DNA from 3 places in the Flocculibacter collagenilyticus genome. Region 3 is predicted to be linked to each of the others. Evidence: predicted binding sites of a transcription regulator. Region 3 holds the regulator's gene; each other region holds the start of a gene.
The links. The regulator FNR, encoded in region 3, switches genes on or off when oxygen is low (the NO sensors DNR and NnrR bind a similar motif). The targets are predictions, from matches to a motif close to TTGATCTAGATCAA.

Region 1: HUU81_RS15145 (GbsR/MarR family transcriptional regulator) is a predicted target of FNR. The motif match lies at 1,053-1,066, and genes of this name have one in related genera.
Region 2: ccoG (cytochrome c oxidase accessory protein CcoG) is a predicted target of FNR. The motif match lies at 1,684-1,697, and genes of this name have one in related genera.

What each region holds. Positions count from the first base shown of each region.
Region 1 covers NZ_CP059888.1:3,416,510-3,419,765, reverse strand. Annotated here, with positions in the region: partial or broken gene HUU81_RS17625 (IS3 family transposase) at 781-948, shown strand; gene HUU81_RS15145 (GbsR/MarR family transcriptional regulator) at 1,115-1,675, shown strand; gene HUU81_RS15140 (cytochrome ubiquinol oxidase subunit I) at 1,732-3,108, shown strand; gene cydB (cytochrome d ubiquinol oxidase subunit II) at 3,108-3,256, shown strand, end outside.
Region 2 covers NZ_CP059888.1:3,633,502-3,636,757, reverse strand. Annotated here, with positions in the region: gene HUU81_RS16175 (efflux RND transporter permease subunit) at 1-643, shown strand, start outside; gene HUU81_RS16170 (hypothetical protein) at 676-1,281, opposite strand; gene HUU81_RS16165 (hypothetical protein) at 1,305-1,667, opposite strand; gene ccoG (cytochrome c oxidase accessory protein CcoG) at 1,966-3,256, shown strand, end outside.
Region 3 covers NZ_CP059888.1:2,052,131-2,055,386, reverse strand. Annotated here, with positions in the region: partial or broken gene HUU81_RS09115 (ISAs1 family transposase) at 1-532, shown strand, start outside; gene uspE (universal stress protein UspE) at 603-1,520, opposite strand; gene fnr (fumarate/nitrate reduction transcriptional regulator Fnr) at 1,679-2,425, opposite strand; gene HUU81_RS09100 (sulfite exporter TauE/SafE family protein) at 2,538-3,215, opposite strand; gene ccoS (cbb3-type cytochrome oxidase assembly protein CcoS) at 3,216-3,256, opposite strand, start outside.

The sequences.
Region 1 (3,256 bases), 1.4 Mb from region 3:
AGGTAAAATAACATTAGCTAACGAGGTTAGAATTCAAAGAAAAATTTAACAGCAGAATTTACACGTAAGTGTGCAGAGCTAGTCATTATTCACGGTTGAAAATATAAAGATGTAGCCGCAGCAATGAGTGTTGAATTTTCATCGAGTCAACGCTGAGTTAGCCAGTACCGAAAAGAGCGGCAAGATGTTACACCTAAAGCTAGTGCACTAGCGCCAGAAAAAGTGCGCATTAGAAATGATCAACGGCAGCAAATTGCGGTAAGGTTAACGGATGGGTTATAACGTTACCCAAGTATGTCGTTGTTTATCCATTGCGGTTAGCTCGTTTTATTATTAAGCGAAACCAAAGTCTACTTGCCCTAAAAGAGTAAAATTTGATATTGCTCTTCATCGTGTTCGAACATCAATGACAGGCTAGGTTGGTCGCTAAGCGACCTAAACGACATAAATATCCTGTAGGTGCTAAACCTTAGGCGATTGCACCTAATTACTTAAATCATCATTTTAATCCTCTGAGGTTAAACAAGCTGTGGTTTGGTGTATTGCGTATGAGCGCACTCAACAGGACTGGCTGTATCTAGTGGTTATTATAGACTTGTGTTCTCGTAAGGTCGTTATTTGAAAACGGCAACCAACTTATGGTGTGTTATTCCATTTTGATCAAAGTGTGCAATATACATACGAAGCTTTTCAGTGTTCATTTAGAGAACATGGATTAGTTTCAAGTATTAGTTGGGCTGAAAATTGTTTAGATAATGCCGTTACCGATCGGTTTTCCGTAGCTTAAAGCCGGAGCGAATTAACTATCGTTACTATCAACCAAGGCGTGAAGCGATGGCGGATATAAACGAATATATCCAACCATTTTATAATCAGAAACCACGACATTATAAATTAGGGAACATCTCACCAGCAGAATATGAGATGAAATTAAGAAAAACTGCTTAAAGAAGCCTCCAAGCTCGTTTGACCGTTACAAGAGAAACGGGTTTACTTAAACGAGACAAAAGTCCAACTTAATTGAGAGCCCACAAAAATTTTCTACAGAGACTTTGATATAGATCAATTTGATGCTAAAGTTTCAGAAATTACTGAAACTTTAAAAAGGTGATGCATGAACATGACACCCATGATTGAAACATTTGTGTTTCACTGTGGAGAAATGGGCAGCCGATGGGGCTTTAATCGTACGGTAGGGCAAATGTATGGTTTGCTGGTGATCAACGAATCTCCACTAAGCGCAGTACAAATTTCGGAGGCACTTAATATTTCGCGCGGTAATGTAAGTATGGGAATTAAAGAGTTACAGTCGTGGCGCTTAATTCAGGTGCATCATATTGCTGGAGATAGAAAAGATTACTTCACAACGGCCGGTTCTATTTGGGATATGGCAAATAGGGTATTTGAAGAGCGACGTAAACGAGAGATGGATCCAACATTATCGTTACTGCGTGACTTGGTGATGGATAAGCCCGGCAATGAGGATGAAGTGTATGCACAGAAACAAATGCAAGATATTCATGATCTATTAGAAACATTAACGCATTGGGCAAGTGAACTACAAAAAATGGATAGGGATAAGCTGGAAACGCTAATGAAATTGGGAGCTGGAGTCGGCAAGGTGCTGGATATTAAAGAGCGATTGTTAGGTAAATCGAAAAATGCCTCAACTTAGGTCGGCATACTGTACTTGTTTCATTTATCGCTATTAGTCAATTTAAGGGAAGACACATGTTAGATACATTCTTACTTTCTCGAATTCAATTTGCTGCAAATATTAGTTTTCATATTTTATTTCCTACCATTACCATCGCACTGTGTTGGTTTTTAGTGTATTTCAAAATTCGTCATGACTTGTCTGATAATCCGGTATGGATGCGGATTTACCGTTTTTGGGTGAAAGTATTCGCATTAACTTTTGCATTGGGTGTCGTAAGCGGTATTACTATGTCGTTCCAATTCGGTACTAATTGGCCGGGCTTTATGGAAACGGTAGGCAATATTGCAGGTCCTTTATTGGGTTATGAAGTACTAACCGCATTTTTCTTAGAAGCTACTTTTTTAGGGATTATGTTATTTGGACAAAGCCGAGTGCCGAGTAAAGTGCATACTTTTTCTACCATTATGGTTGCTGTAGGTACCAGCTTATCAGCGTTTTGGATATTGGCGCTAAATTCGTGGATGCATACGCCAGCAGGTTTTGAAATGCGTGATGGTGTTGCTTTTCCTACTGACTGGTGGGCAATTATATTTAATCCCTCTTTTCCTTATCGTTTAGTACACATGATGTTGGCATCAGGCTTAACCGCCTCTTTCCTGATTGCTGGTATTTCAGCTTATCGTTTGTCTCGTGGTGATAATAAATTAGCGCCGCGTTTAGCCTTAAAAGCAGGATTAACGGTGGCTGCGGTACTCATCCCTATTCAAATTTTTGTTGGCGACTTACATGGGCTTAATACACTTGAACATCAGCCACAAAAAATAGCAGCAATGGAAGGCGTGTGGGAAACCACAGATAACGCACCGCTACTATTATTTGCTATTCCCGACGAAGAAGGTAGGGCCAATAATTGGTCGTTAGGAATACCGGGCTTGGCGAGTTTTATTTTAAAGCATGACATGAATGAAACCATTGAGGGCTTAAACGATTTTGAAAACGAGCACCCGCCTGTGTTGGCCGTGTTTTGGAGTTTTCGAATTATGGTTGCAATGGGGCTGATAATGTTACTAGTGTCTTGGTACGGCGTTGTGCAAATACGTTGTAAACGCACTCCAGCTAATTGGTATGTAAAAACACTGGTCGCCACAACCTTTATTGGCTGGATTGCAACGCTGGCGGGATGGTACGTCACAGAAATTGGGCGTCAGCCATATTTGGTTAGTGGCATATTACGTACCCGCGATGCGGTTACTCAAATACCTGCTGAAAATGTTGCGTTCTCATTTGCTATGTATATGACGGCATACGTTGTGCTGCTAGTGGTTTATATTAGAACGTTATTTTTAATGGCGCGGCGATCAGTAGAAATTGAAGAAAGTGAAGAAATTGCAGATTCAAACTGGGCAAATACCGCAGCTTATTTAGATTTATCAAGAGGACGTAGCTAATGATTGCAGATGAAAATTTACCAATTATTTTTATCGGTTTAATGGGTCTAGCAGTACTAGTGTACGCCATATTAGACGGCTATGATCTTGGTGTTGGCATTTTAATGCCACATGATGAAGAAGCTCATCGAGATAAAATGATAGCGTC
Region 2 (3,256 bases), 1.6 Mb from region 3:
GGTATATGATTCAGATCCGAACTTAAATCGCCAACAATTGATAAAAAAAATCCGTGCAGATCTAGTTAACAAACTAGGGCTAGCGCCCGAGCAAATTCGCATCACAGGTATGTTGGTGCTGTATAACAATTTACTGCAAAGCTTGTTTGAATCGCAAATCTTAACGATTGGTGTGGTGTTTTTAATGATATTAGCCATGTTTATGCTGCTGTTTAAAAACTTAAAGCTAGCGTTAATTGCGATCACCCCTAATATGTTGGCTGCAGCACTAGTGTTAGGAATTATGGGGTGGCTGAATATTCCTTTAGATATTATGACCATTACCATCGCCGCCATCGTTATCGGTATTGCAGTAGATAACTCGATTCATTACGTGCACCGCTTCCGTCATGAGTTTTCAGCGGATCCAACGTTAAGTTATCCAGCCACCGTCAAAATTTGTCATGGGAGTATTGGCAAAGCGCTGTATTTTACGTCAATTACCGTTACGCTGGGTTTTTCGATATTAGTGTTGTCAAACTTTGTTCCCACGGTATATTTTGGCGTGTTAACAGGCTTTTCAATGATTGTTGCCTTACTGGCTAATTTAACCCTACTTCCTTTATTGCTGGTGGTATTTGAGCCGTTTGGAACGAGAGACTAGTCTCAGTACTAAGCGTTGAACTTCAATATTAATCATTGAAAGCATATACTTTTTTCTTTATTGGTTTTGGTTTTTCTATCATATGGCTCTGCTTTCCTTCCACCAATACCATATTGAGTTCCCCAGATCTGAGGTTTTCCACTATGTAGCCTATATCTATCTTCTGATGCACAGACAAGCCAGTTTATAGACGGAAATGTGGGTTCATTTTTTTTAATAGATAAAGCGAGTTGAAGTGCTCGGTAAAAATTATTGTGATTAGCTGTATGCATTAACAAAATGGCAGAGTGGAATTTGTCCATATTGTTTAGAAATAATTGCGATTGAAGAATATTTTCAACTCTAGCGGAACGTTCTGCATCTTTCATAATGCTAATTTGAAATGATCTTCTGTCATGTTGATCCATATGATACATAGTATCGATGGTTTTATTTGAGAATGAGTGATGGTCAGCATTTTGGTGAGATTCTATAAGTTGTTTATAGTTTTGATTGTAAGCTTCAGGTGAACTATTTCTTAATAATTGAAGTTTTTCTTCAAGATCAAAGCAGTGGGGTATTGATGCAGGTGTACTACTCTTAATAGGAAAAGATATTATCAATATAAAGTAGAGTAGTACGAGTAAAAATCTTTTCATGTAATGAATCCAAGTTGGCAATGCTACTTTTTAGCGTTTAGTTTCTTACGATGTTTATTAATGACTCTACAAAATTGAGAGCGATGTTCACCGTAAAGTATTGGATTAAAGTCGCTATTATTGCAGTAGGCGCGGTAAAACTTTTTTACTTTTTCAGGCGAAGCGGTGGTCCGGGTGATGTAATCTATTTCAGCCGTTGAGTATTGATCAAAATGTGTGTTCATTTCTTTAAGGATAAGGGCATGACCTTTAGGACTTTTATCTACAACGCCTGCCGCTTTATTTTTTGCCCAGTCGATTGCAGAGCTGCGGTATTGATTAAGAACGACATGGTCATATGACCATAGAAAGCCGATGAAAATAGCTGCGAAAATAAATTTTTTCATAAAACGTCCTTAATAATTGTTTCAAATCAATATTAATTGAATGAATAAACTAATCAACATAAAAAATGTGTGTATAATCCGACCCGTTCAACGAAGTGAAAGAATTAGGGACAAAAATTCTTAATTCGATTAAATATTTATCCAAAGTAGTTGGTGGTGTAGCTAGGCGATAAGCAAGTCAATCCCAATGAACTTAGCGAACTAAGTAATTGGAGTAAATGCATATTGTCGGCTATTCGTTAAAAACCTGCGCTATCGACTATGGTGGGTATGTCTCTGCAAAATTGGAAAGGCTGCTATGAATGACCGAATAGAGATCAAGAACATTCCTGTCGATGTTGAAGTACACAAACCCGATCCCAGCAAACAGGGGGGTTATAGCCCTGAAAGCCACATCTATGTCCGTTCAGTAAAAGGAACATTTCAACGTTTAAGGCGCTATATGGGCGCTGTGTTCATGTTACTGTTTATGATAACACCTTGGATACAGTATCAAGGTCATCAAGCCATTCTATTTGATATCGAGCAGCAAAAATTCCATTTATTTGCATTAACATTGTGGCCGCAAGATTTATTGGTGGTTGCGTTTATTTTTATGATTGCAGCATTTGCGCTATTTTTTGTTACTGCTTTTTATGGGCGGGTGTGGTGCGGCTATATGTGCCCACAAACGGTATGGACGCTGATTTATATTTGGATGGAAGAAAAAATTGAAGGTACGGCCAATCAGCGAAAATTATTAGATAAACAGCCATGGACAGCAAAGAAGGTGATGCTTAAAACCGCTAAACACAGTGCGTGGATCGCGTTTTCAGTCTTTACTGCGTTAACCTTTGTTGGGTACTTCACGCCCATTGGCCAACTGTTCATCGACTTCTTTATGCTTTCAGCAAGTGCTGCTGCTACGGTCAGCGTATGGTTTTTTGCAGCATGCACCTACGGTAATGCGGGTTGGATGCGAGAAATTATGTGTTTACATATTTGCCCGTACTCACGCTTCCAATCGGCCATGTTTGATAAAGACACTTTTACGGTAACGTACGATTATCATCGTGGAGAGTCAAGAGGGCCACGCAGTCGTAAACAAGATCATAAAGCGTTAGGGCTGGGCGACTGTATCGACTGTAATTTGTGTGTGCAAGTATGCCCGACAGGGATTGATATTCGCAATGGCTTGCAATACGAATGTATTAACTGTGGTTTATGTATTGATGCATGCGATGGTGTAATGGATAAAATGGGTTATCCCAAAGGGTTAATTAAATACTCTACTGAGCACGAATTAGAGGGTAAAAAAACCAAAACGGTTCGCATGAAGTTTCTTGGCTACCTAGCGATGATGCTGATTATGTGTGGTGCATTGGCGTGGTCAATTGCAGCGCGAGTGCCATTCGAATTAGATATTATTCGAGATAGAAATCAGCTATATCGTGTTACCAGCGAAGGCTTAATCGAAAACGTATATACCTTAAAATTACTGAATAAATCGCAACAAGATGTCACTGTTACACTTGATGTAACCGGGCTCAGTAAGTTTGACTTTATTGGCAGACAGCGCGTTGAAATTCAAGCAGGAGAAGTGTTTACTT
Region 3 (3,256 bases):
AGTACACTCAATGAAGAGGTTCAAGCATGGTTTCATAAGTGCCACAGAGAAAAACTCGCTAACACAGCTCATAGTATTTATGAGCACATTGACAGCGGCCATGGTCGAATAGAAGAAAGAACGTGTACCCAATTGGAAATTGATAACATTGGATAACCAATTGATAATGAAAACTGGAGCAGTATTCAAACGGTTCAGTGTAGAATCTAAGCGTCATATTGGAGATAAAATGACTTCCGAAACGCGTTATTACATCAGCTCATTAGGACTAAATGCAGAACGATTAAATGGCATAATTCGCAATCACTGGGGCGTTGAAAACTGCTTACACTGGACGCTAGATATGACATTCCATGAAGACGATTCACGTATTAGGCGGGGCAATGCAGCTGAAGTCATGAATGCATTTAGAAAATTGGCGTTGAATATTGTGAAAACAGATACAACGAAAAAAGCCAGCATGAAACGAAAGCTAAAAATGGCGGCATTAGATGATGATTTTAGAGCCGAGTTACTTCTGAGGGGAAATTAAAATGCTCTTGCCCTGAGCACCTATATGAATAGGTGCTTGATTTAAGGAATATTACAGAATAAATTTTGTATTAAGTATTGTAGCCCACGGGTTTTAGCGCTAATACATCGCAGTGTAAGCTATCAATCACGTGCTCAGCGGTATTACCGATTAATGCTGCTGATAATCCCGTCCTACCAATCGTACCCATAACGACTAGCTCCGCATCTATTTGTTTTGATACATGAGGTATTACATCCTCGGGTAAACCTTCTACAACATGAGTATTTTCAATAGGGATGTTGTTGAGTGTCGCGAGCTTTTCTACCGCGCTAATATGATGGTGTTTCATTGATGCGTTATATTCTTGAGGATCGAATTCGGGAATTTCAATTGCAATATTTACGGGTGTTCCTGGGTATGAATTTACGAGATGCACTTTGGCGCCGATGATATCTGCCAAATGCTGTGCTTCTTCAATAATTTTACTGTTAAGTGATTGATGCGCATCTTCTTCAGAGCCAGCATTAACTGCCGCTAGAATATTACCGTTTGCTGGCCATGCGTGCTCTTTTACTAATAATACTGGGCAAGGACACTTACGTAGAATATTCCAATCAGTAGGTGTGAAAATAACCGACTTTAATGTGTCGTGCTGATGGGTGCCTTTAACGACGAGGTTATAACCATGTTCTTTTACTTGTTCAATAATGGCTTCGTAAGGTCGGTTATGCCATACCACTTTAATATCTATTTCGCTGGGATCGACGGAAAGGGTAGAAAAAAGTTCATGTATCCACTCTTCACGGTCGGTGATCACTGCTTGTCGCATTGACTCTCTTTCATCAGAAGAGAGCATAGTAGTCATTTCATACGAAAAATCGTAAATAGACAGGAATACGGTTAGTTTGCACGGGTGCTTTTGTGAAAATTCTATTGCTCTTAGTAGGGCTTTTTGTTCCTCTGATGTGGGATCGAGTACCACAAGAAGATTGCTTAATTTTTCCATTACTTACCTCCGACAAAAAACTACATTTACTTATAATCATGTTAACAAGTGTAGTTAATCATAGAGCGTTTGATAAATAAAATATTGTGTTAGATCAAACTATTTAAGCGAACATTAAATTCAACTGCGCCAGCGGAGTGGCACAGCGTTAAACGTTGCTAAATCTCACAATGTGGGGATATGCCCGAAATGGCGGTAAGTTGTTCGTAGTTTATGATGCTAATTAATTTACCATCAACAGTAATCACATTCGATTTTTGTAATTTACTTAGCAGCCTGCTAATTGTTTCTACCGTTAAGCCTAAATAGTTACCTATTTCAGAGCGTGTCATGGTTAGTCTAAATTGTTTATCAGAAAATCCTCGGGCTGCAAAACGTTTAGATAAATTGGTTAAGAAAGCTGCTAATCGTTCTTCTGCTGTTTTTTTATTAAGTAACATTAATAGAGTTTGGTCGTTTTGAATTTCACCACTCATTAAGCGCATAATTTGCTGCCTAAGCTTTACCATATCGCCTGATAGTTTACTTAAAATTTCGTAAGGGATTTCGCACACCATAGATGTTTCTAGGGCTTCTGCGAAGCTTTGGTGCTTATTTTCAGCTATGGCATCGAAACCAATAATATCGCCAGGTAAGTGGAATGCGGTAATTTGTTCGTCGCCACTTACAGTATTGATATACGACTTAAACGAACCAGAGCGAATAGCATAAATTGACTTCATGGGCTCACCGGCTGCAAATATATACTGACCTTTTTGATAAGGCTTTTTGCGTTCAATAATGTCATCTAACTTGGTTAGTTCGTCGTCCGACAACGAAAAAGGTAAGCATAATTCGCTAATACTACAGTTTTGGCAATTTACGCTTATTTTTTTCGCTTTTGCATGAGAGGTGTTAGATTCCATATAGCCGTCCTACTAAAAATACATACTTGTTGGCAGAGTTTTGGGCGAATAGCTTGAGTAAAATAAACAAAGCGATATTGTTAACATCTATAGACTCAAAACAGCGGCAAGATTAAAGCAGAAGTTGATTTACATCAAGTAAAATAAGGGCGGTGCCCCACATAATTAAAATAACGCCCGCTATACTTCTATAAAGCGGTTTAGCAAGTAATTGATTTAGTTGACCACTGAAATAGCCTAAACCTAAAACCGCGGGTAATGTACCTAAACCAAAACCAAGCATAATAGTTGCGCCACCGTAACTTGAACCCGTTGTTAACGACCAAGTGAGCGTGCTGTATACCAGTCCACAAGGTAACCATCCCCAAATTGCACCATACAAAAAAGCACGCGGATAACTTTTTACAGGCACCACATACTTATTTAGCTTTTTTATAATGCGCCACAAGGGTTTACCTGCTTTTTCTAACATAAGTAAGCCAGACCACCACTTAGCGATGTATAACCCTACTAAGATAAGAAATAAGCTAGATAAAAAGCGCAGGTGTATTACAGCGTTGTCTGAAAATGTAAGTATTGATGCGCTAAAAGCACCAACAATTGTGCCAGCAACAATATAACTGATGATCCTGCCGAAGTTATAAAGTAAAAGGTAAGGGGTGGGGTGTTTACCAGCGGGAATCGCAAAACTTAGCGCATTAACAACGCCACCACACATGCCAACACAATGCGCACCACCCAATAAACCAATAACAAAGGCGCTGATAAAAAGTTGAATAAAGTCTGTCATTTAGCTTTTATGGTTGGTGTCAATTTTATTGGTAGTGTCAT